One region of the Streptomyces sp. NPDC052114 genome, then DNA from elsewhere that is predicted to be linked to it. Evidence: riboswitches for the same ligand, from Rfam matches in the RefSeq annotation. Region 1 holds a riboswitch; each other region holds the start of a gene.
The links. Region 1 has a riboswitch for cobalamin ahead of AB0L89_RS09895 (ribonucleoside-diphosphate reductase subunit alpha). Riboswitches for the same ligand answer to the same signal wherever they lie in the genome.
Positions count from the first base shown of each region.

Region 1 (5,084 bases):
ACCTTCGTGGCCGTCCCCGCGGCGATCTACGCGGCGGGCGCGGCCGGCTTCTTCGCCGTGCCGTACACGATCCTCGTCTACCCGCTGATCTTCACCTTCCTGCCGCGCCTGTGGTCGGTCTCGCACAAGCACGGCTATGTGACCACCTCCGACTTCGTGCGCGGGCGCTTCGGCTCCAAGGGGCTCTCGCTGGCCGTCGCGGTCACCGGCATCCTCGCCACGATGCCGTACATCGCGCTCCAACTCGTCGGCATCCAGGCCGTCCTGGACGTCATGGGCATCGGCGGCGGTCCGGACACCAACTGGTTCATCAAGGACCTGCCGCTGCTGATCGCGTTCGCGGTGCTCGCCGCGTACACGTACTCCTCGGGCCTGCGCGCGCCCGCGCTGATCGCGTTCGTGAAGGACGGCCTGATCTATCTCGTCATCGCCGTCGCGATCATCTACATCCCGATCAAGCTGGGCGGCTTCGACGAGATCTTCGCCAAGGCCGGTGAGGCCTTCTCGCAGACCAACCCGGCGACCGACAAGCCGCGCGGCGCGCTCGCACCGCCGGAGGCCGGCCAGTGGACGTACGCGACGCTGGCGCTCGGCTCGGCCCTCGCGCTGTTCATGTACCCGCACTCGATCACGGCGACGCTCTCCTCCAAGAACCGCAACGTGATCCGCCGCAACACCACGATCCTGCCGCTGTACTCGCTGATGCTGGGCCTGCTGGCGCTGCTCGGCTTCATGGCGATCGCGGCCGGGATCAAGGTCGACAACGGCCAGCTGGCGATCCCGCAGCTCTTCGAGGACATGTTCCCCGACTGGTTCACCGGTGTGGCCTTCGCGGCGATCGGCATCGGCGCGCTCGTCCCCGCGGCCATCATGTCCATCGCGGCCGCGAACCTCTTCACCCGCAACATCTACAAGGACTTCCTCAAGCCCGACGCGACGCCCGAGCAGGAGACCAAGGTCTCCAAGCTGGTCTCGCTCCTGGTGAAGGTGGGCGCCCTGGTCTTCGTCCTCGGCATGGACAAGACCGTGGCGATCAACTTCCAGCTGCTCGGCGGCATCTGGATCCTCCAGACGATGCCCGCGCTGGTCGGCGGCCTGTTCACCCGGTGGTTCCACCGCTGGGCGCTGCTCGCCGGCTGGGCGGTCGGCATGGTCTACGGCACGCTGGCCGCGTACGGCGTCGCCTCGCCGACGCAGAAGCACTTCGGCGGCTCCTCCGACACGATCCCGGGCATCGGCGAGATCGGCTACATCGGCCTCACCGCGTTCGTCCTGAACGTCGTCGTGACGGTGGTCCTCACCTTCGTCCTGAAGGCGCTGAAGGCCCCCGAGGGCGTCGACGAGACCTCGCCCGAGGACTACACCGCGGACGCCGGCGACAAGGGCGTCTCGGTCGAGCTCCCCAAGGTGGGGGCGGGCTCCGGGCACTGACCCCGCGCTCCGCGCACGGCGCGGCACGCACGCCACGAAGGGCCGCCGGGACTCCCCCGGCGGCCCTTCGCCACGCCCGGCCCCTGTTGCAGACTTCGCCCCATGGACATCACGATCAGGCGGGCCCTGCCCGCGGAGTACGAGGCGCTCGGCGCCCTCACCGCCCACGCCTACCTCGACGGCGGACACCTGGACTTCGGGGCCGAGGACCCCTACCTCGACGTGCTGCGCGACGTGGCCGCGCGGGCCGCCCGGGCCGAGGTCCTGGTGGCCGTGGCCGACGACGAGCTGCTCGGCGGCGTCACCTTCGTCCCGTCCGGCGGGGCGATGGCCGAGGTGTCCCGGGCGGACGAGTCGGAGATCCGGATGCTGGCCGTCGCCGGCGCGGTGCGCGGCCGGGGCGCCGGGGAGGCACTGATGCGGGAGTGCATACGGCGCTCCAGGGACGCGGGCCGCACCGCCCTGGTCCTGTCCACCCAGGCCTCGATGCACGCCGCCCACCGGCTCTACGAGCGCCTGGGCTTCGTGCGGACGCCCGAGCGGGACTGGCAGCCGATCGACGACGTGTCGCTGCTCACCTACGAGTTGAGGCTCTAGAACCCGGCCCCAGGGGCCGCGGCGCCCCCGTCCCGGGCGCGGCGGCGCCCCGCCCCCGGAACAGTACGGCCTTCACGCACCTGACCGACCGACACAAGATGTGGGCCTGCTTCAAGAACCCGGCACAAGATGTATGCTCGTGCTCGCTGTCGTCGCAGGGGAATCCGGTGCAAGTCCGGAACTGTCCCGCAACGGTGTATGTGTACGTCTTTGTCGTACGCGCAAGTCCGAGGACCTGCCGACAGTGCACCCGAGCCGTCCGGCCCGGGTGCCGACCGTCCGGGCCTCGTGGAATGGGCCGGTGGACGCGACGCCGCCCTGCCCGGGCGCGCCCGTGTGTGCCGTTCCCCTCCCCCAGGCCCAGAGCCGAGCGAGGGAGAGCTCCACGTGACCATCGCGCCTGCCGAACCCGCGTCAGCGCCGACGACGCCGACCGCCGAGGGTACCGACGGGCCAGGGACCGCGCTGCTGCGCACCCTGACCGACCTCACCGCCGACCTCCCCGACGCCGACCCCGGCCGGGTCGCCGCCGCCGCCCTGCGCGGCCGGTCGGCGCGCGCCGACGAGGCCGAGCTGCGGGAGCTGGCGACCGAGGCGGCCGCGGGGCTCATCTCCGAGGACCCGGCGTACTCGAAGCTCGCGGCCCGGCTCCTGTCGATCGGCATCCGCGAGGAGGCGGCCACGCAGGGCGTGCGCTCCTTCACCGACGCCATCGCGGTCGGCCACCGCGAGGGCCTGATCGCCGACCGCACCGCGTCGTTCGTGACCGCCCACGCGGCCCGTCTCGACGCCCTCGTGGACACCGCCCTCGCGGACGGCGCCGACTTCCGCTTCGGCTACTTCGGCCTGCGCACCCTGCACAGCCGCTATCTGCTGCGCCACCCCATCACCCGGCAGGTCGTCGAGACCCCGCAGCACTTCATGCTGCGCGTGGCGAGCGGTCTGGCGGAGGACGAGAGCGCCCGCGCCGTCGACGAGGTCGCCGCGCTGTACGGCCTGATGAGCCGCCTGGACTACCTGCCGTCCTCGCCGACGCTCTTCAACTCCGGCACCCGGCACCCGCAGATGTCCTCCTGCTACCTCCTCGACTCCCCGCTGGACGAGCTGGACTCCATCTACGACCGCTACCACCAGGTGGCCCGGCTCTCCAAGCACGCGGGCGGCATCGGCCTCTCGTACTCCCGCATCCGCTCGCGCGGTTCGCTGATCCGCGGCACGAACGGGCACTCCAACGGCATCGTGCCGTTCCTCAAGACCCTGGACGCCTCGGTCGCCGCCGTGAACCAGGGCGGGCGCCGCAAGGGCGCGGCCGCGGTCTACCTGGAGACCTGGCACTCCGACATCGAGGAGTTCCTGGAGCTGCGCGACAACACCGGTGAGGACGCGCGCCGCACGCACAACCTCAACCTCGCGCACTGGATCCCCGACGAGTTCATGCGCCGGGTCGCCGCCGACCAGGACTGGTCGCTGTTCTCGCCGTCCGACGTGCCCGAGCTGGTCGACCTGTGGGGCGAGGAGTTCGACGCCGCCTACCGCACGGCGGAGGCAGCCGGGCTCGCCAGGAAGACCATGCCGGCCCGCGACCTGTACGGCCGCATGATGCGCACCCTGGCGCAGACCGGCAACGGCTGGATGACCTTCAAGGACGCCGCCAACCGCACCGCCAACCAGACCGCGGAGCCCGGCCACACCGTCCACTCCTCCAACCTCTGCACGGAGATCCTGGAGGTGACGGACGACGGGGAGACGGCCGTCTGCAACCTCGGCTCGGTCAACCTCGGCGCGTTCGTGGAGAACGGCGACCTGGCCTGGGACCGGCTCGACGAGACCGTGCGCACCGCGGTGACCTTCCTCGACCGCGTCGTCGACATCAACTTCTATCCGACCGAGCAGGCCGGGCGCTCGAACGCCAAGTGGCGTCCGGTGGGCCTGGGCGCCATGGGTCTCCAGGACGTCTTCTTCCAGCTGAAGCTGCCCTTCGACTCGCCCGAGGCGCGCGCCCTGTCCACGCGCATCGCCGAGCGCATCATGCTCGCGGCGTACGAGGCGTCCGCGGACCTCGCCGAGCGCAACGGCCCGCTGCCCGCCTGGGAGAAGACCCGCACCGCGCGCGGTGTCCTGCACCCCGACCACTACGGCGTCGAGCTCACCTGGCCGGAGCGCTGGGCGGCCCTGCGGGAGCGCATCGCCACGACCGGCATGCGCAACTCGCTGCTCCTCGCCATCGCGCCGACCGCGACCATCGCCTCCATCGCCGGTGTCTACGAGTGCATCGAGCCGCAGGTCTCCAACCTCTTCAAGCGCGAGACGCTGTCGGGTGAGTTCCTGCAGGTCAACTCCTACCTGGTGGAGGAGCTGAAGCGGCTGGGCGTCTGGGACGCGCAGACCCGCGAGGCGCTGCGCGAGTCCAACGGCTCGGTGCAGGGCTTCGACTGGGTGCCGCAGGAGGTCCGCGCGCTGTACCGCACGGCGTGGGAGATCCCGCAGCGCGGCCTGATCGACATGGCCGCCGCGCGCACGCCGTTCCTGGACCAGGCGCAGTCCCTGAACCTGTTCCTGGAGACGCCGACCATCGGCAAGCTCTCCTCGATGTACGCGTACGCCTGGCAGCAGGGCCTGAAGACCACGTACTACCTGCGCTCGCGCCCCGCGACGCGCATCGCCCGCGCGGCCGGCGGGACGAGCGCCGCCGCCACCGCGCCCGTCCCCGTGCAGGCGACCCCCGAAGAGGCCGTCGCCTGCTCCCTGGAAAACCCCGAGTCCTGCGAGGCCTGCCAGTAATGAGCACCACCAGCAACGAGAAGACCGCGTCTTCCGAGAAGAACCTGCTCGACCCGGGCTTCGAGCTGACTCTGCGTCCCATGCGCTACCCGGACTTCTACGAGCGCTACCGGGACGCCATCAAGAACACCTGGACCGTCGAGGAGGTCGACCTCCACTCGGACGTCGCCGACCTCGCGAAGCTCTCGCCGGGCGAGCAGCACATGATCGGCCGGCTGGTCGCGTTCTTCGCGACGGGCGACTCGATCGTGGCGAACAACCTCGTGCTGACGCTG
Region 1 is NZ_JBFAWC010000003.1:671,073-676,156, forward strand. It holds gene mctP (monocarboxylate uptake permease MctP) at 1-1,431, shown strand, start outside; gene AB0L89_RS09890 (GNAT family N-acetyltransferase) at 1,534-2,028, shown strand; cobalamin riboswitch at 2,145-2,286, shown strand; gene AB0L89_RS09895 (ribonucleoside-diphosphate reductase subunit alpha) at 2,416-4,809, shown strand; gene AB0L89_RS09900 (ribonucleotide-diphosphate reductase subunit beta) at 4,809-5,084, shown strand, end outside.

Region 2 (5,084 bases), on a different contig from region 1:
CGGCGGGCGCGGCGGGTGCGGTGATGCCGGAGAGGGCCGAGGCGGTCCCGGGAAGCGCGGCCGCCGCCGCGCCGCCGAGCGCCGCGCCCAGAAGTCCTCTGCGGGACGCGCCCCTTTGCTGCGTACCGCCCTGGAATCCACTCATCTCCCGCTGCCTCCTCATGGCTGGCTGGTCCTTCATGACGCGTGCCGCCGCTCACGCTCGTGTGTTCACGTGAATGAACGGTGTTCGCAAGTGTGGTACAGAGTCCCGTCATGACCGTGCATCGTCAATGGGGCGGAGCGAGGTGTGGTGGGGCGGGTGGGGCGGTATCGAGTCAATTCCGTTGCGGTGCGGGCACGGTGGCGCACGATGCGGACAGTGCGGCGTCGTACGTGAGGGACACTTCAGGATCAATCCCCGAATCGCCGTACCCTCAGGAGGTCCCATGACCGATCGCACGGAATCGATCGAATCGATGGAGCAGCTGGCCGCGGGCTGGCGCACCCTGGTGCTCGACCGCGACGCGGACGCGGACGTGCGGGACCTGCCGGGCATCGCCGTGCGCTGGGCCGACTGCCGGTTCGCCTTCTGGAACTGCCTCACGCTGACCGATGTCGACGCGGGCCCGGAACTCGTCGAGGAGCGCCTGCGCCGGGCCGCGGACATCATGCGCGCGAAGCGGCACCCCGGATTCCTCTGGCTCTTCGAGGGCCTCCTCGGCGACGAGGCGCGGGAGCAGTTGGAGGCGGCGGCCGACAAGGCGGGCCTCGCGTACGCCTTTCCCGGCACCGGCATGGCAGGGGACTTCCTGCCGATCCCCGACCCGGTCCACCCCGACCTGACGTTCGAGCGGGTGACCACCGACGACCAGCTGCGGGCGTACGCGGATCTGAACTCGCGCGCCTACGGCTTCCCGCTGGAGGACGGCCGTGACGGGCTCCTCGGGTCGGCCCTGTGGAAGGAAGGCGTGCACGCCTATCTGGGTGTACGGGACGGCGTCCCCGTGACCTGTGCCGCCACCGTCGAGACGGACGGCCGCCTCTTCGTCGTGCTCGTCGCCACGGACCCGGAGTGGGAACGACGGGGCTACGGCGAGGCGGTGACCCGCAAGGCGCTCCACGAGGGTGCCCGCGCCACGGGTCTGACCCGCGCCACCCTGCACGCGACGGCGGCGGGCGCGCCGGTGTATCCGCGGATCGGCTTCCGGCCAAACTCGCCGGTGCACTTCTACACGCTGAAGAGCGACTGACGAGCCACGGAAGCGCGACTCAAGGATCACGGTGATGGACCGGGCGCCTGGAGGACCCCATGACGAGTACGCGGCCCACCAAGCAGGTGACGGCACGGTCGTCCCACGAGATTCCCGCACGCGAACCGCTCCGCCTCGCCGCGGGTGACCGCGTCGAGGCCGGCGAACGCAGCCCCGACTGGCCGGAGTTCGTCTTCGTGACCGCCGCCCACGGAACGGGCTGGGTCCCGGCCCGGCACCTCTCGGGCCCGTCCGGATCGGTGCGCGTCGAGATCCCGTACGACACGACGGAACTGCCCACGGCCGCGGGGGACACCCTGGAGGTGGTCGCCGAGGACCGTGCGAGCGGCTGGCTGTGGTGCCGGAACTCCGACGGGCGGGAAGGGTGGGTGCCGGTCAGCAGCCTGATGACCGACCGGTGAGGGGCCGCCCCCTCTTGGCCATGAACGCGACACACGGTAACGTCGTGCTGTTGTCGACGACGGTCGGCGGAAGCCGGTGGGAATCCGGCGCGGTCGCGCCACTGTGTGCGAGGGCCTTCGGGCCCTCGTGAGCCAGACCCGTGACGGTCGTCCTGTGCACCACCGAGATGGGACGCGAATTCCCAGAGGAGGCTCCGCCATGGCGCAGCACGTCGCCCCGCCGACCGCCACCACCCCTGTCGTGCCGGACAGGCTGCCGTTGAAGGTGATCGCTCCCTGGGCGGTCTTCTTCGGGATCCTGATGCTGGTCCTGTTGTACTTCGTCGGCGCCGAGCAGGGCGCCGTCTCCGTGTTCAGCGGCGCGGAGGTCCATGAGTGGGTCCACGACGCCCGCCATCTGCTCGGCTTCCCCTGCCACTGAGCCGGAGGAACGCCGCGCGCTCATGAACTCCGCCACCGTACGCAATCTGCTCGTTCGGGGCATGCTCGCCGGCCTGGGGGCCGGCGTGCTCGCCCTCGTGATCTCCTACTGGCTCGGCGAGCCGAACGTCGACGCCGCCATCGGCTTCGAGGAGGCCCACGCCGCCCACTCCCACGGCGACGAGGTCGAACTCGTCTCGCGGAGCCTGCAGTCCACGGCCGGTCTCGCCACCGGCATCCTCGTCTACGGCGTGGCCTTCGGGGGCATCGCCGCGCTCGCCTTCTGTTTCGCCCTCGGGCGGGTGGGCCGCTTCGGCCCGCGCGCCACGGCGCTGCTGCTGTCCGGATGCGCCCTTCTTGCGGTGTACGTCGTGCCGTTCCTGAAGTACCCGGCCAATCCGCCCGCCGTCGGCAACCCCGACACCATCGGCAAGCGGACGACCCTGTACTTCCTGATGATCGTGCTCAGCGTGCTCCTCGCGATCGGTGCCACCATCCTCGGCAAGCGGCTCGCGCCACGGATCGGCACCTGGTACGCGACGGTGGCGGCCGTGCTCGGCTTCGCCGTCGCGGTCGGTATCGCGTTCGCCGTCCTGCCGGTGATCAACGACGTGCCGGGGAACTTCCCGGCCGCGCTCCTGTGGCGGTTCCGGCTCTCCGCCCTCGCCACGCAGATCGTGCTGTGGGGCGGATTCGGCCTGATCTTCGGTGAGTTGGCGCAGCGTCTGCTGCGGCCGGGGTCCGCGGACGTCGCCTCCGGACAGGCGGTGTCCACCGGGCGGTGACCCGGTCGACCCCAGCGGCGAGTGAGGGCCCACGGAACCTTCCGGGGGCCCTCTCGCGTTACACCGGGACCATGGACCGGCGTCGAGCAGAGGAGCCGAGTGAGCAGACGACTTCAGCCGCGCCACATCGTTCTCGGCGGCCGTGACGCGGTCGCCCTGACTCCTGAGGAGTACGACCAACTCGTCGCGAGCCGACGGCAGATCGGCGGACAGAGCGCGAAGGTCCGCGTCCTCGCCCAGCAGGCCAAGCGGATCGAAGGCCTGCTGCGCGACCTGGAGGAGCTGACCGGGGAGTGCACCGAGGCGGCATGCGCCGCCGTCACCGAGGCCGACTGCCCGCGCTGTGCCCTCGCGGCGCTGCTGCGGCGCTTCCGTGAGGGCCGGTACTGAGCGGCGGGGCCGCGGGGGGCCGGGCGGCGCACCGAGCCGAAGGGCGCACCCGGCTCATGCCGGGGGCAGCGGTCTGCCGAGCCGTACGTTCCAGCGGCCGCTCCGGCCGCTCAGCTCCGTGACCGTCAGCGGTGCCACATCGCAGCGCCAGTACGCGGACGGGGGCGCTCCCAACGCGTGCACCACGGCGGCGCGGACGATCTCCGGCTCCACGACGGCCACCACCGGACCATCACCCGTCGCCGTCGCCGTCGCCGTGAGCCAGCGCTCCACGCGCGTGCACACGTCGACCACGGACTCCCCGCCACCGGCCCCGAAGTCGGGTTCGCCGAGCCACCGGGCCACGTTCTCCGGCTCGTCGGCGCTGACGTCGGCCAAGGTCCTGCCGCGCCACCGTCCCACGTCCGGCCCGGCCAGATCTCCCGGTGCGTCCGCCGCGGCGAGACCAAGGGCGGCGGCCGTCTCGCGGCAGCGCCGGGTGCCGGACGTGACCACCAGGGCGGGCGCCGGCAGTGACCCGGCCGCCGCCTCCGCGGCCGTACGGCCCGAGGCGTCGAGCGGTGACCCGTCGTCGAAACGGGCTTGCCTCAGCGACTCGTTCAGGGCGGGGGAGACGAGCAGGACACGGCGGGTCACGGTGCTCTCCTCGGACGGGGGCAGGGGCAGGGGCAGGGGTGTGCGGGGGCCGGGTGGTGGGTCAACGGGCGCGGCTCTCGACGGGATACGGCACGTACGTCCGCCGGTCGGGGTCGATGGCGAGCCGCCCGCCGGCCGGCGGCCGGGCCCGCTGGGCGCAGTCGCGGCGTTCGCAGATGCGGCAGCCGAGGCCGATCGGTGTGGCGGCGCGGGGATCGTCCGGGGCGAGTCCGGCGGCGTAGACGAGCCGATGGGCGTGGCGCAGTTCGCAGCCGAGCGCCACGGCGAACTCCGCCCGGGGCGCGTGATGCCCGTGGCCGCCGCGGGTGACGGTCCGGGCGATCCAGAAGTGCCGTTTCCCGTCCGGCATTTCGGCGACCTGCGTCAGCACGCGGCCGGGTGCCGAGAACGCCTCGTACACCGTCCACAGGGGACACGTGCCGCCGAGCCGGGAGAAGTGGAAGTCGGTCGCGGACTGCCGTTTGGAGATGTTCCCGGCCCGGTCGACGCGCAGGAAGGAGAAGGGGACGCCCCGTCGCCCGGAGCGTTGCAGGGTGCTCAGCCGGTGGCAGACGGTCTCGAAGCCGACGCCGAAGCGGGCCGACAGCAGTTCGATGTCGTGGCCGCTCTCCTCGGCCGCCGCGTGGAAGGGCGTGTACGGCATGAGCAGTGCGCCCGCGAAGTAGTTCGCGAGGCCGATCCTCGCCAGCTCCACCGCCTCGGAGGAGTGCAACTCGGCTGCTTCGGAAGATAGTTGAGCGAGCAGCGGGTCATGCTCCAGCAGTGCCAGCTGGGTGGCGAGCTGAAAGGCGCGCTGTCCCTCGCTGAGCCAGGCGGACAGGAACAGCAGGCCCGCGTGACGGTCCAGTCGGCGCGCGTCCGTGCCACGGTCGGGGGAGGCCCGCACCACCTTCAGGCCGTGGCGTCGTGCGAGGCGTGCGGCGAGCGGCGCGGCGGCCTGCCCGGGACACAACTCCAGCTCCTCGGCCAGCTGTTCGGCCGCCGTGTCGAGCGCCTCGAAGTGATTGTGGTGCGCGTAGAAGAAGTCGCGTACGTCGTCGTGCGGTTCGGAGAACGGCGGCGTCCCGGGAGGTGCCGTGCCGAGGACCGCGGTCTGCGCGGCCGCCTCGCGGTAGCGGCGGTGCAGAGTCACCAGGGCGCGCGCCACCTCCGGATGGTCACGGGCGGCGTCCGCGATG
Region 2 is NZ_JBFAWC010000014.1:108,742-113,825, reverse strand. It holds gene AB0L89_RS28750 (Tat pathway signal sequence domain protein) at 1-145, opposite strand, end outside; gene AB0L89_RS28745 (GNAT family N-acetyltransferase) at 429-1,232, shown strand; gene AB0L89_RS28740 (SH3 domain-containing protein) at 1,292-1,654, shown strand; cobalamin riboswitch at 1,680-1,815, shown strand; gene AB0L89_RS28735 (CbtB-domain containing protein) at 1,854-2,075, shown strand; gene AB0L89_RS28730 (CbtA family protein) at 2,098-2,859, shown strand; gene AB0L89_RS28725 (hypothetical protein) at 2,959-3,249, shown strand; gene AB0L89_RS28720 (histidine phosphatase family protein) at 3,304-3,885, opposite strand; gene AB0L89_RS28715 (short-chain fatty acyl-CoA regulator family protein) at 3,947-5,084, opposite strand, start outside.
Region 2: it holds a riboswitch for cobalamin, as region 1 does, so the genes downstream of both, AB0L89_RS28735 (CbtB-domain containing protein) here and AB0L89_RS09895 (ribonucleoside-diphosphate reductase subunit alpha) in region 1, are expected to answer to the same signal.

Region 3 (5,084 bases), on a different contig from region 1:
CGGTCCGGCGGGGTGTCGGCGAGGAGGCCCGACAGCCACGTCAGCGTCTCGTCCGTCAGGCGGCCGTGGTCCTCGCCGGGGACGGAGGTGTCGCACAGCGCCAGGACGACGCGATCGGTGACGTACGACCGGTCGACCGGCGCCGTACCCGCCGGTTCGCCCAGGAGGTGCTCGCGGAACGCGGCGCGCCCGTCGTGGTTGCCGGGACAGATCAGCGTCGGGTGCCGGGACTCCAGCACCTTGCGGGCCGTCTCGTACTCGGCGGGCGCGGCGTGGTCGGCGATGTCGCCGGTGACGACGACGGCGTCCAGGTCGTACGGGAGGCCGTTCACGTAGTCCATGACGGCCTGGGCCCGTGCGACGCTGCGCCCGCCGTCGTCGGTGTCGATGTGAGGGTCGCTGAGGTGCGCGATCACGATCATTGTGCTGCGCCTTTCTCTCGTGGGGCGCCGGAGCCGCCCGTCGCGCCTGCCTCCAGAGGGCCGGGCATCGCGAAGCCCAGGGCCCCAAAGTAGTGCAGTCGGCACCGGAATTGATCTCTCCGTATGCCGCTCCGCACTCACCCCCGCAGAAAGCGCACCGAGGGCCGTCCCCCCTCGGGCCCGCCGTCCTCCCCCACCCCCGGGGTCACCACCGCCCGCACCCCGTACACCTCCGCGATGAGCTGTTCGGTGATCACTTCGGCGGGGGTGCCGGCCGCGTACGCCGCACCCTCCTTCAGGACCAGGAGGTGGTCGCAGAACATCGCCGCGAGGTTGAGGTCGTGCAGCGCGATCACGCTGGTGACGGGGAGGTCGGCCACCAGGGACAGGAGGTCCAGCTGGTGCTGGATGTCCAGGTGGTTGGTGGGTTCGTCCAGGAGGAGCTCGCGCGGCTCCTGGGCGAGGGCGCGGGCGATCTGCACGCGCTGGCGCTCGCCGCCGGAGAGCGTGTGCCAGGACTGGGCGGCGCGGCCGGTCAGACCGGTGCGCTCCAACGCCTCGCGCACGGCCCGCTCGTCGTGGGCCGAGGGCGCCGACCACGCCCGGCGGTGCGGGATGCGGCCCAGGCGTACGACATCGCGTACGGTCAACTCGACCTGTGTCGCCGCGTGTTGCTCCACCACGGCGATGCGGCGCGCCACCGTGCGGCGGCCCGTGTCGGACAGCGGGCGGCCGTCCAGCGTGACCACTCCGGAGGCCGGGGCGAGGACGCCCGCGAGGATGCGCAGGAGCGTGGACTTGCCGGAGCCGTTGGGGCCGAGGAGGCCGACCGTGGCACCGGCGGGCGGGGCGAGGCTGACACCGTCCACGACGAGCCGCCCGCCCGCCTCCCGGGCGACGCGGTCGGCGCGCAGCCCGGCGGCGGTGGCCGCAGCGGGGTCCGTGGCGGTGGCCGCAGCCGGGCCCGTGGCGGTGGCCGCAGCCGGGTCCGTGGCGGAGTGCGTGTCGGTCGCCTCGTGCGTCATGCCGCCCTCCTCGTCCGGTAGAGCACCGCCACGAACGCCGGTACGCCGATGAGCGAGGTCACCACGCCCACCGGGACCTCCTGCGGGTCGAGGACCGTGCGGGCCAGCGTGTCCACCCAGACCAGGAAGACCGCGCCGGCGAGCGCGGTGACGGGGAGCAGCCGTGCGTGGCCGGAGCCGACGAACGCGCGGGCCGCGTGCGGCAGGACCAGGCCGACGAAGCCGATGGCGCCCGCCGAGCTGACCAGGGCCGCGGTCAGGAGCGCCGTCGCGCAGAGCAGCACGAGCCGGGTGCGGGCCACGCGGACGCCCAGGGTCGCCGCCGCCTCCGGGCCGAAGGCGAACGCGTCGAGCGTGCGGGCGTGGGACAGACAGATCACCAGCGCCGCGGCGAGGACCGCGCCGCACAGCCACACGTCCGTCCAGCCGACCCCGCTGAGCGAGCCGAGCAGCCAGAACAGCACGCCGCGGGTGGTCTCCGCGTCGCCCGCGGTGAGGATGACGAACGAGGTCAGCGCGGAGAAGAGCTGCATGGCCGCGACGCCGGAGAGGACGACCCGGTCGGTGGTGCCGCCCAGGGTGTGGCTCAGGAGCAGCACCAGGGCGAAGGAGAAGAGCGCGCCGACGAAGGCGCCCGCGGAGACCGACACCACTCCCCCGCCGACGCCGAGGACGACGACCGCGACCGCGCCGGTGGACGCCCCCGAGGAGACCCCGAGCACGAACGGGTCGGCGAGCGGATTGCGCAGCAGGGACTGCATGACCGCCCCGCAGACCGCGAGCCCGGCGCCGCAGACGGCGGCGAGCAGGGTGCGGGGCATCCGCAGGTTCCAGACGATGCCGTCCCGGATCGGCGTGAGCCGGGCCTCGCCCCAGCCGAGGTGGGCGGCGACGGCCGACCAGACGTCGGGGACGGAGATGTCCGCGGGCCCGATGGTGACGGCGACGGCGATGGACAGCACGAGCGCGAGGCCGCCTGCGGCCCAGCACGACACCTGCCGCACGAACGCCCCACGCGGGCCGACCACCGCCGGGCCGACCGCCGCCGGGGCGTCGTCCATCGCCGGGGCGGTCCCGGGGACGGCCTCCCCGGCAGGCTCGCCGAGGGGCCCCGCGACGGCCTCGCGGCCGGTCTTCCCCGCAGGCTCGCGGACGCGCTCCGTCACTTGGTGAGGCCGAACTTCTTCAGGCCCGCCGCCACTTGTTCGATGCCGTCCACCGTGCGGACCGTGGGGTTCATGGCCTGGCCGCTGAGCAGGACGTACCGCTTCTTCTTCACCGCGGTCAGGTTCTTGGTCGCCGGGTTGGTCTCCAGGAACTTGATCTTCGCGGCGGCGCTCTCCGCCGACTGCGACTTGCGCGTGAGGTCGCCGATGACGAGGACGTCGGGGTCGCGGTCGGCGACGGTCTCCCAGTTGATCTGGGGCCACTCGTCACGGGTGTCGTCGAAGACGTTCTTCGCGCCGAGCTCGCGGGTGATGATGCCGGGGGCGCCGCAGCAGCCCGCCATGTACGGGGCGTCGGAGTTGGCGAACCAGTACAGGAGCCTCGCGTCGGAGGCGTCGATGTCCTTGGTGGCCCTGGTGATCCGGCCCTTCATGTCGGCGATCAGCCGCTCGCCGCGCCTCTCGACGCCGAACACCTTCGCCAGGTCGCGCACCTCGCCGTAGACCGTGTCCATGGTGAGGGTCTTCACGCGCTTGCCGTCGCCGCCGCCGTCGTTGTCCTTGCCCGCGCAGTCGGTGGGCGAGACGTAGACGGGCACGCCGAGTTCGGTGAACTTGGCGCGGTCGGCGACGCCGCCCTTGCCGACCGTGTAGAGGAAGGACGCGCTGACGAAGTCGGGCTCCTTGGAGAGGACCTTCTCCAGCGCCGGGTAGCGGTCGGAGAGCCGCTCCACCTTCGCGTTGTCCTTCGCCAGGTTCTTCAGGACGGGGTCGGTCCAGGTGCCGGTGCCCACCATGCGGTCGGCGAGACCGAGGGAGAGCAGGATCTCCGTGGACCCCTGGTCGAGGGAGACGGCCCGCTGCGGCGGCGCCTTGACCTCGGCCTTCTTTCCGCAGGAGGTGACCGTGACGGGGTAGCCGTCGGCGCGGTCGCCCGCGGACTTCGACGAGGAGCCGTCCGTGGAGCCGCCGCACGCGGTCAGCGCGAACGCCCCCGCGCACAGCAGGGCGGACAGACGTACACGGGTACGTATACGGGTACGGGTACGGGCTGTGGAGGACACACGATCCCTTGAGTCTCACGGCTCATACGCGGAGCCTGGCCTGCGTCACGACCCCCGTCGCCCGGTGCGCGAGCGGAGGCGCCAGCAGGTCTTCGGACTCGGGATCGGCCGGACGGGGCGCCTTCCCGGGCGTCCGAGGACGCCCAGTGGCCGTGGCCCCGCCCGTCCCCCTCACCGCTGCGCGTCAGTTCCGGACTTCCACCGGATTCCCTGGCCCAGGTGTGGGTTTGACTGGCTTGCGCAAGTTATCACGCTGCCGGTCGGGGGCCTGCGCGGCCTCAGGCGGCCGGAAGGGGCCTCGGCTCGCCGCGGTAGGTGCCGAACGACCAGCGGTTTCCCTCCGGATCGGCGATGGCGAACTCACGGCTTCCGTACGGCTTGTCCTCGATCTCGCCCGTGATCTCGACGCCCGCCGCGACGAGCCGGGCGTACAGGGCGTCGACCTCGTCGGTGACGATGTACGCCCCGGTGGTGCCCGGCGTTCCGCAGGTGCCGGAGGCCGTGGCCGGGTCGTACGAGCCGAGCATGATGCCGCCGCCCTCGGGCCAGTCGAGCTGGGCGTGGGCGACGCGGCCGCCGTCCTCGTAGACGGCGGTGCGCAGGAAGCCGACGGTGCCGACGAGGAAGTCGATCAGGGCGAGGGCGTCGCGCGCCTGGACGCCGGGCCAGATCGCGGGGGCCGGCGTGTGCAGCCGTCGGCCGGCCGTGGCGTCGGACGTGGTGTCGGCCGTGGCGTCGTGGGTGGTTCCGTGCGTGGTGTCGGGTGTGGTGTTCATGGCTCTCAGTCTTCGTCCGTGCCGTGCGCCCCGGCTTGGATATTCCGGCACTCCTCGGCCAGCCAGCGGGTGGGGCTCGCGCCCGTGTACTGCTGGAAGTCGCGTACGAGATGGGAGTGGTCGTAGTACCCGGAGTCGGCCGCGATCCGGGCGAGGTCGCGCGGGGTGTCCGCCGCGGCGGCGCGGACCACGGCGGCCTTGGCGTGCTGGAAGCGCATCAGGCGGGCCGCCTGCTTGGGGCCGAGCCCGGTCTCGGCGCGGAAGAGCGCGGTCAGCCGGCGCTCGCTCAGCGCGACGTGCCGGGCCAGGCCGTCCAGGGTGCCCGCGCCGCGGTGCCTGGCCAGCCAGGCCCAGGCCTCGGCGACCTCGGGGCGCACGGGTGCGGCGGCCCGGTCGGCGGCGGCGCGGTGGCGCAGATACGCGGCGAGGAGGGCGAAGCGGTCCGCCCAGCGCTCCAGCGCGCAGAGCCGCTCGCGGATCTCGGCGGCGCGGTCGCCGAGGACGTCCGTACCGGCGGTGACGAGCTGCCCCGCCAGCTCGGCGGCGGGCAGGCCGAGGAGCGCGCGGGCCGCCAGGGGGTGCACGGCGAGCTGGATGCCGGCCTCGTGCTCGGGCTGGGCGACGTAGGCGG
Region 3 is NZ_JBFAWC010000001.1:895,054-900,137, reverse strand. It holds gene AB0L89_RS03815 (metallophosphoesterase) at 1-422, opposite strand, end outside; gene AB0L89_RS03810 (ABC transporter ATP-binding protein) at 560-1,447, opposite strand; gene AB0L89_RS03805 (iron chelate uptake ABC transporter family permease subunit) at 1,444-2,613, opposite strand; gene AB0L89_RS03800 (ABC transporter substrate-binding protein) at 2,610-3,677, opposite strand; cobalamin riboswitch at 3,743-3,928, opposite strand; gene AB0L89_RS03795 (VOC family protein) at 3,956-4,453, opposite strand; gene AB0L89_RS03790 (helix-turn-helix domain-containing protein) at 4,459-5,084, opposite strand, start outside.
Region 3: it holds a riboswitch for cobalamin, as region 1 does, so the genes downstream of both, AB0L89_RS03800 (ABC transporter substrate-binding protein) here and AB0L89_RS09895 (ribonucleoside-diphosphate reductase subunit alpha) in region 1, are expected to answer to the same signal.

Region 4 (5,084 bases), on a different contig from region 1:
TTCGTTCCTTCCAGGATCTGGTGGACCCGCAGGTCCCGGACGATCTTCTCGATGCCGTACTCGCTCAAGTAGCCGTAGCCGCCGTGGAGTTGCAGGGCGCGGTCGGCGACGGAGTAGCCGGTGTCGGTGGCGAACCTCTTGGCCATGGCGCACAGCTGCGGGGCCCGGGGGTCGTCCCGGTCGAGGGCATCGGCGGCCTGACGCACCAGCGCGCGGGCGGCGGACAGTTCGGTGGCCATGTCGGCGAGCCGGAACCGCAGCGCCTGCGCGTCCAGGAGCGGCGCGCCGAATGCCTCGCGGTCGGCGAGGTAGGAGACGCTGCGGTGCAGGGCGCTCTGCGCGCCGCCGAGCGAGCAGGCGGCGATGCCGAGGCGGCCGCCGTTGAGGCCGTTCATGGCGATGCGGAAGCCCTCGCCCTCCGCGCCGAGACGGCGGTCGGCGGGGACGCGCACGCCGTCGAGGAGCACTTGGCGGGTGGGCTGGGCGTTCCAGCCCATCTTGCGTTCGTCGGCACCGAAGGAGAGGCCGGGGTCGTCCCGTTCGACGACGAACGCGGTGACGCCGCCGGGCCCGTCCTCGCCGGTGCGGGCCATGACCACGTAGACGTGCGAGGCGCCCGCCCCGGAGATGAACTGTTTGACGCCGGTGAGGACGTAGTGGTCGCCGTCGCGTTCCGCGCGGGTGCGCAGGGCCGCCGCGTCGGATCCGGCGCCGGGCTCGGTGAGGCAGTAACTGCCCAGCGTCTCGGCCGCGCACAGGCCGGGCAGCCAGCGGGCGCGCTGGCCCTCGTCGCCGTAGCGGTCGATCATCCAGGCGACCATGTTGTGGATGGAGAGGTATCCGGCGATGGAGGGGCAGCCGGTGGCCAGGGCCTCGAAGACGAGGGTGCCGTCGGTGCGGCCGAGGCCGGAGCCGCCGTGCTCCTCACGGACGTAGACGCCGCCGAGGCCGAGCGCCGCGGCCTTGCGCAGCACGTCCACGGGGAAGTGCTTGTCGCGGTCCCAGGCGACGGCGTGCGGGGCGAGGTGTTCCTCGGCGAAGTCCAGGGTGACCTCGGCGAGGGCGAGTTGGTCCTTGGTGAGGGTGCCGGTGAGCGATGTCATCGCGGTCATCCCATCGTCGGGATGGTGAAGTTCGCGCCTTCCCTGGCTCCGGCGGGCCAGCGCGAGGTGACGGTCTTGGTGCGGGTGCAGAAGCGGACGGCGTCGGGGCCGTGCTGGTTGAGGTCGCCGAAGCCGGACCGCTTCCAGCCGCCGAAGGTGTGGTACGCGACCGGGACCGGGATGGGGACGTTGACCCCGACCATGCCGGCGCCGACGCGCCGCGAGAAGTCGCGTGCGGTGTCGCCGTCCCTGGTGAAGATCGCGACGCCGTTGCCGTAGGGGTGCTCGGTGGGCAGGCGCAGCGCGCTCTCGTAGTCCGCCGCGCGGGCCACGCACAGCACCGGCCCGAAGATCTCCTCCCGGTAGATCCGCATGCGCGGCGAGACCCGGTCGAAGAGGGTGGCCCCGGCGAAGAAGCCGTTCTCGTGTCCTTCCAGGGTGAAGTCACGTCCGTCGACGACGAGTTCGGCGCCTTCGTTGACCCCGATGTCGACGTAGCGGCGGACGCGGTCGAGCGCCTCGCGGCTCACCAGCGGGCCGAAGTCGGCCTCGGGGTCGTCGGAGCGGCCGATGCGCAGGTCGGCCACGCGTTCCTTGAGGCGGGCGACGAGTGCGTCACCGGTCTCCTCCCCCACCGGGACGGCGACCGAGATGGCCATGCAGCGCTCGCCCGCGGAGCCGTACCCGGCGCCGATCAGGGCGTCCACGGCCTGGTCGAGGTCGGCGTCCGGCATAACGATCATGTGGTTCTTGGCGCCGCCGAAGCACTGGGCGCGCTTGCCCTGCGCGGCGGCGGTGGCGTAGATGTGCGCGGCGATCGGGGTGGAGCCGACGAAGCCGAGCGCCTGGACGCGCGGGTCCTCCAGGAGGGTGTCCACGGCTTCCTTGCCGCCGTTGACGACGTTCAGGACGCCGGGCGGCAGGCCCGCCTCCAGGAACAGTTCGGCGAGCCTGAGCGGTACGGACGGCGCGCGCTCGGACGGCTTGAGGACGAAGGAGTTGCCGCAGGCGAGCGCGGGCGCCAGCTGCCACAGCGGGATCATCGCGGGGAAGTTGAACGGGGTGATCCCGGCCATGACGCCGAGGGGTACGCGCAAGGAGTACACGTCGATGCCGGTGCCCGCGTTGTCGGTGAACTCGCCCTTCAGCAGATGCGGGATGCCCGCGGCGAACTCGACGACCTCCAGGCCGCGTTGCAGGTCGCCGTGGGCGTCGGCGACGGTCTTGCCGTGCTCGCCGGACAGGAGCCGGGCCAGCGAGTCCCGCTCGCCCTCGACGAGTTGGAGGAAGCGCAGCAGGACGCGGGCGCGCCGCTGCGGGTTCCACTCGCCCCACGCGCGCTGCGCCTCCTCGGCGTCGGCGATCGCCTCGGCCGTCTCCGCGCGGCCGGCCAGCGGCACCTGGGCCTGCACGGAGCCGGAGTTGGGGTCGTACACGTCGGCGTAGAGCCCCGAGGCCCCGCGCACGTGCTTGCCGGAGATGAGATGGGTCAGTTCACGGACCATGGGAGCCTGCTCTCGTCAGGTGGGATCCGGGGATGGCACGGCAGACCGCCGACAGCGCCCGTCGGGGGGCGTGGCCGGGGCAGCCGTGGGACGCGAAGGCCTAGGGGCCGTCGGGGAGTTGAGCGCGGGCGGGGACCGCCGCGCGCTCCGCCGGATCACCTGGGTCGTGGGTACGGACCGGTGCCATGCGTGTCTGCTCCATCCTCGTGGACAACACGGAACACCCCGCGGCCGGTATCCTGACTCCCGGATCAACGCGCGTTCTCCCGCCTTCCCGACGGGACTTGTCCGTCAGTGGCGTATCGCTCGGCGAGAACGCACTCCCCGGTCACAGTGGCGGGACCGCGCCGGATTCACACCGGCTTCCCTGCACCGCGGGCTCTGCTCACGAACATATAGTTGGACGTCCTAGTAAGTCCACCCCACCCTCCCCGGCACCGGGTCGACATCCGCGGGCCACCTGCGTGACCTTCGGCGGGTATACGCTGACCACTGCAGCTGGTTCGCCCTGCCCGCCAGGCAGGCGCGTCGCAAGAGGGAACCCGGTGGGAATCCGGGACTGCCCCGCAGCGGTGAGCGGGAACGACCGCCGTCACACGCACTGGGACCGGAGAGCCGGTCCTGGGAAGCGACGGCCAGTAGGTGTCCGCGCCTTCTCACGAAGGCGGTGGACGGGCCCGCGAGTCCGAAGACCTGCCCGTTGCCCGTGCGCGACCGATCGCGCACGGAGATCTCGGTGACCTCGAGGGCGGGTCGGCGTACACATCAGGCGGACGACCGCGCGCACGGCGCCGGTCCGCTCCTCCCGATGCGTCACACCCTTCGCGCCCCCGTCGCCGCCGGGATCGGCACCGACACGCTCGCGAAGGAGAGTTCCGTGACATCCAAGTCCGCAGCCGCGGCAGTGCACGCCACCGTGTACGGCTACCCCCGCCAGGGCCAGAACCGCGAACTGAAGAAGGCCGTCGAGGGCTACTGGAAGGGCCGGGTCACCGCCCAGGAGCTGCGGGAGACCGCCGCGACGCTGCGCCGGACCGCCTGGCGCCACCTCGCCGACGCCGGCCTCCACGAGGTGCCGACCGGCGACTTCTCGTACTACGACCACGTCCTGGACACCAGCGTGATGGTCGGCGCCGTCCCCGCCCGGCACCGCGACGCCGTCACCGCCGACGCCCTGGACGGGTACTTCGCGATGGCCCGCGGCACCCAGGACGTGGCGCCGCTGGAGATGACCAAGTGGTTCGACACGAACTACCACTATCTGGTGCCCGAGCTGGGTCCCGACACCGTCTTCACCGCAGACTCCGGCAAGCAGGTCGACGAGCTCAGGGAAGCGCTCGCGCAGGGGCACACCGCGCGCCCGGTCCTGGTCGGCCCGGTCACGTATCTGCTGCTCGCCAAGCCCGCGCCCGGCGTGGCCCCGGACTTCGAGCCGCTGACGCTCCTGGACCGGCTGCTCCCCGTGTACGCGGAGGTGCTCGCCGACCTGCGGGCCGCGGGCGCCGACTGGGTCCAGCTCGACGAACCCGCGCTGGTCCAGGACCGCACCCCGGCCGAGCTGAACGCGGCCACGCGCGCCTACCGCGACCTCGGCGCCCTCACCGACCGGCCCAGGCTGCTCGTCGCCTCCTACTTCGGCAGGCTCGGCAAGGCGCTGCCCGTGCTCGCCAAGGCGCCGGTCGAGGGGCTCGCCCTCGACTTCACCGAGTCGGCCGCGGGCCAGCTCGACGACCTCGCGGCCGTCGGCGGACTGCCCGGCAAGCGGCTGGTCGCGGGCGTGGTCAACGGCCGCAACATCTGGCTCAACGACCTGGAGAAGTCGCTCGCCACGCTGGGCACCCTCCTCGGGCTCGCCGACCGGGTCGACGTCTCCGCGTCCTGCTCGCTGCTGCACGTCCCGCTGGACGCGACCGCCGAGCGCGACATCGACCCGCAGATCGCCCGCTGGCTGGCCTTCGCCCGGCAGAAGACCACCGAGATCGCCGTCCTGGCGCGCGGCCTGGCCCAGGGACCCGGCGCCATCACCGCCGAACTGGCCGCCAACCGGGCCGACCTGGCCTCCCGGGCCGGCTCGGCGCTCACCCACGATCCGGCGGTACGCGCCCGCGTCGCGGGCGTCACCGAGGCCGACGCCCGCCGCGCGCACGCCTACCCGGAGCGCGCGCCCGCCCAGCGGGGCCGCCTCGGCCTGCCGCAGCTGCCGACGACCACCATCGGCTCCTTCCCGCAGACGACCGAACTGCGTACCGCGCGCGCCGACCTGCGCGCCGGACGGGTGGACACCGACGGCTATGAGGAGCGCATCAGGGCCGAGATCCAGGAGGTGATCGCCTTCCAGGAGAAGGCGGGCCTGGACGTCCTGGTGCACGGCGAGGCCGAACGCAACGACATGGTCCAGTACTTCGCCGAGCAGCTCACCGGATATCTGGCCACGCAGCACGGCTGGGTCCAGTCGTACGGCACGCGCTATGTGCGC
Region 4 is NZ_JBFAWC010000016.1:137,465-142,548, forward strand. It holds gene AB0L89_RS31060 (acyl-CoA dehydrogenase family protein) at 1-1,103, opposite strand, end outside; gene AB0L89_RS31065 (CoA-acylating methylmalonate-semialdehyde dehydrogenase) at 1,109-2,608, opposite strand; cobalamin riboswitch at 2,820-3,000, opposite strand; cobalamin riboswitch at 3,091-3,324, shown strand; gene metE (5-methyltetrahydropteroyltriglutamate--homocysteine S-methyltransferase) at 3,486-5,084, shown strand, end outside.
Region 4: it holds a riboswitch for cobalamin, as region 1 does, so the genes downstream of both, metE (5-methyltetrahydropteroyltriglutamate--homocysteine S-methyltransferase) here and AB0L89_RS09895 (ribonucleoside-diphosphate reductase subunit alpha) in region 1, are expected to answer to the same signal.